2 regions of the Arthrobacter sp. Soil_C_49 genome follow, and region 1 is predicted to be linked to the other one. Evidence: predicted binding sites of a transcription regulator. Region 1 holds the regulator's gene; the other holds the start of a gene.

Region 1 (3,397 bases):
CCGGCCGGTCCTCAACGCCGATGGACGAGCATTCGACCTCGAGGCCGGCCGGGGAAGCGGAAACAACTGTGCCGCTCATCCGGGTACCAGCGCCATCGACGATGTCCACGGGCTCACCGGGAGCCAGCCGTTTGACGGTCACCGCGTGCCGGGCCTCGAGTCCCTCGAGGACAAAGCGCCCTTCCGGTACCATCCGGTCCAGGGACCCGGACGCCGTGAAAAAGACGGGGTTGCTCACCGCTACAGGTTACCGAACCGGTCCCGGAGCTTGGCGAACATGCCGCCGCTGGCGGCCAGCTTGCCCTCCGTGATCTGCTCCCCGCGCAGCTTGGCGAGCTGGCGCAGCAGGTCTTCCTGGGCCGCGTCCAGCTTGGCCGGCGTCTCCACCTGCAGGTGGACCTTCAGGTCACCTCGGCCGTACCCGCGCAGGTGGGTGACGCCCAGCCCGCGCAGGGTGATGATCTCGCCGGACTGGGTTCCTGCCTTGACGTCGATGTCCTGGGGACCGTCGAAGGTTTCCAGGGTGACGTCGGTTCCCAGCGCGGCTGCAGTCATGGGGATGTTCAAGGTGGCGTGCAGGTCGTCGCCTTCGCGGACGTACGTGGCGTCGTTGTTGACCCGGATTTCAACGTACAGGTCACCTGCGGGGCCGCCGGCAGGACCGGCCTCGCCCTGGCCGGAGAGCTGGATGCGGGTGCCGGTGGCCACACCGGCGGGAACCTTAATGGTCAGCGAACGGCGGCTGCGGATGCGGCCCTGCCCGTTGCACTCGTTGCAGGGGTCCTTGATGACAGTTCCGAAACCTTCGCAGGTGCCGCACGGGGCCGCCGTCATCACCTGGCCCAGGATGGACCGGACCGCGCGCTGGACCTGGCCGCTGCCGCCGCAGATATCGCAGCGCTCGGGGTGGGTGCCCGGCCGGCAGCACGAGCCCTCGCAGGTGGGGCAGACTACTGCGGTATCCACTTCAAGCTTCTTGTTGACGCCGAACACGGCGTCGCGCAGTTCGATCCGGACGCTGATGAGCGCGTCCTGGCCGCGCCGGACCCGCGATGCGGGGCCGGTGGAACCGCCGGCACCGAAGAACGTGTCGAAGATGTCCTGGAAGGCGAAGCCCTGGCCTGCGTACGCCCCGCCGCCGAATCCGTTGTCCGTGCCGTTCTCGTTGCCCGTGGTGTCGTACACCCGGCGCTTCTGCGGATCGGAGAGAACTTCGTAGGCGTGGGTCACGGCCTTGAAGCGGTCTGCAACGTCCTCACCGGGATTTACGTCGGGGTGGAGGGTGCGGGCCAGCTTGCGGTAGGCCTTCTTGATCTCTTCCCCGGTAGCATCCGGTGAGACTCCAAGGACTTCGTAGTGGCTGCTCAAAGTTCGTATCTCTTCCTTGTTGTTTTGCCTGCAGCTGTACTGCCGGCGCTACTGTTCTTGGCTGGGAGCCGGACGGCGCGGGTCAGGGTCCCAAAATCCGTGACAGGTACCGGGCGACGGCCCTGACCGCGGCCATCGTGGTGGGATAGTCCATCCTGGTGGGCCCCAGGATGCCGATCTTCGCGACGCTGTCCGGCCCGTATCCCGTGGCGACCACCGAAGCCTCCGCCAGCCCGTCATACGGGTTCTCGCGGCCGATGCTGACGGCCACGCCCCGGTGGTCCTGCGCCATCTCGCTCAGGAGCCGCAGCATCACCACCTGTTCCTCCAGCGCCTCCAGCACAGGTCCGATGCTGAGCGGAAAATCCACGTTGGAACGGGCAAGGTTGGCTGTACCGGCCATCACCATGCGGTCCTCGCGGCTGTTGTGGGCCAGGGCTTCCAGTCCGTGCGCCAGCGCCTGGGCTGCCTGCCGCTGCGCGGGAGCGGCGCCGGACACCACTCCGGGCAGGGACTGCGTGAGCTGGCTCAGTGCCGTCCCGCCGAGGGATGCCAGGAAATGCGTGCGCAGCGTGGCCAGGACGTCATCGCCCATGTCCTGCCCGACGTCGATGACCCGCTGCTCCACTTTGCCGCTGTTGGCGATCAGCACCACCAGCACCTTCCGCGGCGCCAGGAGGACGAATTCAATATGGCGGACCAGTGCGCGGTTGAGGTGCGGGTACTGGACCACCGCCACCTGGTTGGTCAGCTGGGACAGCAGCCGGACCGTGCGCTCCAGGACGTCGTCGAGATCATCGGCGCCTTCCAGGAGCGACTGGATGGCACGCCGCTCTGCCTGGGACAGAGGTTTGACCGCGGAAATCTGGTCCACGAAGAGCCGGTAGCCCTTGTCCGTGGGAATCCGGCCTGCGCTGGTGTGCGGGGCCGTGATCAGCCCTTCGTCCTCAAGCGCGGCCATGTCATTGCGAATGGTGGCGCTGGAGACACCAAGATGGTGCCGTTCCACCAGGGCCTTGGACCCGACGGGCTCGCGCGAGTGGACGTAGTCCTCCACGATGGCCCGCAGTACTTCAAGCTTGCGCGGCTCGCTCACACTCCACCTCCATCCAGGGATCAGGGCAGCCGTTCCGCCCGCACCGTACCTCACAGGGGTTAGCACTCGACATGCCTAAGTGCTAACAGTCTATTATGACTCGCCCCGTTGTTAGCATTGGTACCGCTCCGGGCGAAATTCCGGGCCCGGATCCAGCACGAAGCGGAGTTCATCCATGCAATACCAGAACTGGGGAGCCCAGGACCTGACCGCGCCCGCACGGACGCAACTGCCCGAAGTGCCGGCAGAGCGGGGAATGGTGCTGGAGGAGGTCCAGTCCGGCTGGGTCGGGGCGGTCACCCGGGTGGAAAAATCGGGCGGCATGCATGTGGTGGCCCTGGAGGACCGCCGGGGCAAGTCGCGGTCCTTCCGGCTGGGCTTCGGTTTCCTCCTGGAAGGCCAGCCGATCCGGCTAATGCCGCCAGCACCCAAGCAGGCCGGCGGCCCGGCCGCCGGGCGGACAGCGTCCGGTTCGGTGCGGGTGGCCGGGCAGCGCGCGCAGGTGGCCAAGGCGAGCCGCATCTGGGTGGAGGGAAAGCACGACGCCGAACTGGTGGAAAAGGTCTGGGGAGACGACCTCCGAGTGGAGGGCATCGTCGTCGAGCCCCTGCACGGCATTGATGACCTGGCCGCGGCCGTTGCCGGCTTCAATCCCGGTCCCGGCCGGCGCCTGGGCGTGCTGGTGGACCACCTGGTGCCCGACTCCAAGGAGTCGCGCATTGCCGATGCCGTGATGGCATCCCCCGGAGCTGCCGGCAACGTCCTGATTGTCGGCCACCCCTACGTGGACGTGTGGCAGGCGATCCGTCCGGCCGTCCTGGGTATTGAGACGTGGCCTGAAGTGCCCCGCGGTCAGGACTGGAAGACCGGTATCCTCAGGGCATTCGGCTGGCCGCACTCCACCAAGGAAGACATCGGGCTGGGATGGCAGAA
Region 2 (3,397 bases), on a different contig from region 1:
GACGATGACGTGGACCAGGCGCTCAACGGCATCCATGCCGGCGAACAGCGGTCCCGGCGCAGCAACAGCCCGGACCGGTACACATCCGGCGTGGACCAGGGCCACCTGCAGGGACATTACCAGGACAGCAAGGAGGGGGTCCGCGTGGCCACCGAAGACAAGAACGAGGACTCTTTGCAGGAGCCGTCCGCCCCGGCCGGGCCTGCAGCTGAAGAAGAAGGCCAGGACCAGGACCGGTTGCGCAGCCGGGTGAAGGACGGGGACCAGGCCGGCACCGCCGGCATCCTGCCCACCAAGGCGGCCGAAGACGACCCCCGGCGCTGGGGCGACGCGGACGATGACCACGACGCCTGGCTGAAGGAACAGAAGCCGCCGCACTGGGGCTGAGAGCAGGGGCCACCTGGCCGGGCTTCCGTAGCAGGACCGTCTAACCACTTCCCTGCGCCCCCGGCGGGAGAGTGGCGCCCGGTTTACGGGCCCACCAGCACGAAAAAGAGTTTTCCCTGCGTTGAGGCTCCGGCCAGCCGCGCAGCCTGCTCCGCACTTGCGGCCACCACAATGAGGCCGTCCGTCTCGGCAGTGCCCAGCCATTGGCCGCTCTGGCCGCCCTTGGCGGCGGTCCACAGTACAGGTACTGCTGTTGCCAGCACCTCGGACGGCGCCTGCTGGTCAAAGCCGTTCGCCGCCGTCAGCACCACATTCACAAGCTGCCCGGGGGAGACGAGCTGGATGGATGACGGGTCCGCCATCCGAAGCGGCACTGCGGCTGAACCCGGGGGTGTTCCGGCCAGCAGCCCTGGACCGAGAAGCTGGGCGTCCGTGAGCAGCTGGCCCTTGCGCAGCGGAGCCGCCAGCTGCTTGCCTGCCAATTCACTTTCCTGCTCCAGGAAACCGGCAGCCATCATGTCCGGCGGAACCTGCACGCGCGCGAGGTCTGCGGGCGCAAGCGCAGAGCCCGCGGCGAGGTCCCTTGCGGCAGCAAGCCCCGTGACGGTATGAACCGGTGCCGGAGTGAGCTGATGCACGCTGATTGCCGCCGCCACGCACAACAGCAGGGCGATGGCCAGCCGTCGGTTCCGGCTGAGCCAGCCCGAAAGGCGGAGAGCGGCAGGCCGGCGGCCGGAGCCGCGGGGACTGCGGGTGCTGCGCGGATAGCGGGACGCGACCCTGCCGGTACGGTGGAGGTTTAAAGGCATGCTCCAACGCTAAAGCCGGCCGGAATGCCCGCAACAGGCGCAAGGCGCCCTATGTGGACAAGCCGGCCGGCCGGCGTCGGGCGGTACTGCGGAGCGGCTTTAGCTGGCTGCGGCAGCCGGGGCGGACGCGGCAGGTGCAGCAGCCGGAGCCGGCGTCGAAGACGCGGCCGGTGTGGTGGCCGAGACCGTGCTCCCCTTGGCGTCGCGGGAATCGGTGCGGTAGAAGCCTGATCCCTTGAAGACGACACCCACGCTGTTGAACTTCTTGCGCAGTGTCCCCTGGCATTCGGGGCACGAGGTCAAAGTGCTGTCCGAAAACGACTGGACGATGTCGAAGGCATGGCCGCAATCCTTGCAGGCGTACGCATACGTTGGCACTGGTGCTCCTCCTCTTGGGCAAAACGAGAGGTCCCGTGCTGCCCGGCCGGAGGGTCCGTCCGTTAGCAGTCGCAGGGCCTGAGTGCTAATTCTATCATCCCCGCAGGACCTGGTGAGGTGGACTTACGCGTCCGCCAGGGCCCGGAACCCTGACGGGGCCAGGATGGCCGGAACGGGACGGTCGAAGTCCTCCTCGGGAATCTGCCCCGCGGGGAGCAATTCCTCGTCGTAGATAACCGCGGCCAGCGGGATATTCTTCCCTGCCGTGGCCAGGTGGCCCAGGAACTTGTCGTAGTAGCCGCCGCCCTGGCCGACCCTGTTGCCCCTCACATCCACTGCTGTGGCGGGGATAAAAAGAGCGGCAGCCGTTCCGGCCACGTCCGGCCCGTGCCGCTCACCCGCCGGCTCGAGGATAGGAGCGAACCGGCTCCGCTCGAAGCCTGCCTCAGGGTCCCAAAAGACCCATGCCAGTTCCCGCCCCGGCTCGCAGACCGGCAGCAGGACGCGGTGACCGTTGTTGTGGAGTGCCTTGATCAGCGGGAGGGTGGGAGGTTCCACGCCCACGCCGAAGTACACGCACACCGTTGCCGGGGCCCCGGCGGTCAGTGTGTGGGCCCAGGCTGCGCCGTGACGTGCCAGGGCAGCCCCTGCCGCCTCAAGCTGCTGCGGAGTGAGTGCGGCGCGCCGTTGGCGGTGCGCCCTGCGGATTTTGTCCTTGACAGCCTTGGCGTCCTCCAGCACGTCTGCTCCTCCATCACTCGCCCTGCGGCGGCTTCGATGCCGGCCGTGCGGCCGGCAACCCTTCAATAATTACTGATTGCTTGACGCTGACGTTAGATTAGTCGGGTGATTACCAGTAACCCGAGAGTTCGCAAAGCCGTCATACCCGCTGCCGGACTCGGCACAAGGTTCCTGCCTGCCACCAAGGCCATGCCCAAGGAAATGCTTCCCGTCGTGGACAAACCTGCCATCCAGTATGTGGTGGAGGAAGCCGTGCACGTGGGCCTCAATGACGTCCTGATGATCACCGGCCGGAACAAGCGCGCCCTGGAGGACCACTTCGACCGTGTTCCGTCACTGGAGTCCACCCTCGAGGACAAAGGGGACGCGGAAAAACTCGCATCCGTCCAGGCGGCCAGCAACCTCGGCGACATCCACTACGTCCGCCAGGGCGACCCGAACGGGCTGGGCCACGCGGTCCTGCGCGCCAGGCAGCACGTCGGCAACGAAGCCTTCGCCGTCCTCCTCGGGGACGACCTCATTGATGCCCGCGACGAACTGCTCAGCACCATGATCGACGTGCAGGCCAAAACCGGGGGCTCCGTCGTCGCCCTCATTGAAGTGGAGCCGTCGCAGATCAGTGCCTATGGCTGTGCCGACATCGAGGAAATCGACGGCGAGGGCTACGTCCGCATCAACCGGCTGGTGGAAAAGCCGGCGGCAGGGGAAGCTCCATCCAACCTGGCCATCATCGGCCGGTACGTGCTCCACCCGGCCGTTTTCGATGTCCTGGAACGGACCGGTCCGGGCCGCGGCGGCGAAATCCAGCTCACCGACGCCCTGCAGGAACTCGCATCCGAAGAGGGCGAGGGCGGTGGCGTCTACGGTGTGGTCTTCCGGGGACGCCGCTACGACACCGGCGACAAGTTGAGCTACCTGAAGGCCTGTGTCCAGCTGGCCATTGACAGCGAGGACCTTGGCCCCGGCCTCCGGGAATGGCTGCCGGGGTTCACCGCCGGCCTCTCCAAGTAGCCCAAGTGCGCGCCGGCCCCATCTGGCCCGTCACCCTGGAGTGCGGCGATCTGGTCCTGCGGCCCATCAGG

Evidence for each region. Region 1 encodes HrcA, which represses chaperone genes, less so after heat shock. Its sites were predicted from a motif close to TTNGCACTCGNNNNNNNCGAGTGCNAA; they were not measured.
Region 2: the regulator HrcA is predicted to act here: its motif matches at 1,637-1,663, upstream of AC3A4Z_RS05125 (FmdB family zinc ribbon protein).

Annotation. Positions count from the first base shown of each region.
Region 1 is NZ_JBDGJZ010000001.1:596,043-599,439, forward strand. Features, by position in the region: gene AC3A4Z_RS02775 (16S rRNA (uracil(1498)-N(3))-methyltransferase) at 1-238, opposite strand, end outside; gene dnaJ (molecular chaperone DnaJ) at 241-1,368, opposite strand; gene hrcA (heat-inducible transcriptional repressor HrcA) at 1,451-2,464, opposite strand; gene AC3A4Z_RS02790 (DUF3097 domain-containing protein) at 2,640-3,397, shown strand, end outside.
Region 2 is NZ_JBDGJZ010000002.1:374,743-378,139, forward strand. Features, by position in the region: gene AC3A4Z_RS05115 (AAA family ATPase) at 1-387, shown strand, start outside; gene cpaB (Flp pilus assembly protein CpaB) at 471-1,196, opposite strand; gene AC3A4Z_RS05125 (FmdB family zinc ribbon protein) at 1,296-1,574, opposite strand; gene AC3A4Z_RS05130 (5-formyltetrahydrofolate cyclo-ligase) at 1,698-2,315, opposite strand; gene galU (UTP--glucose-1-phosphate uridylyltransferase GalU) at 2,421-3,326, shown strand; gene AC3A4Z_RS05140 (GNAT family N-acetyltransferase) at 3,332-3,397, shown strand, end outside.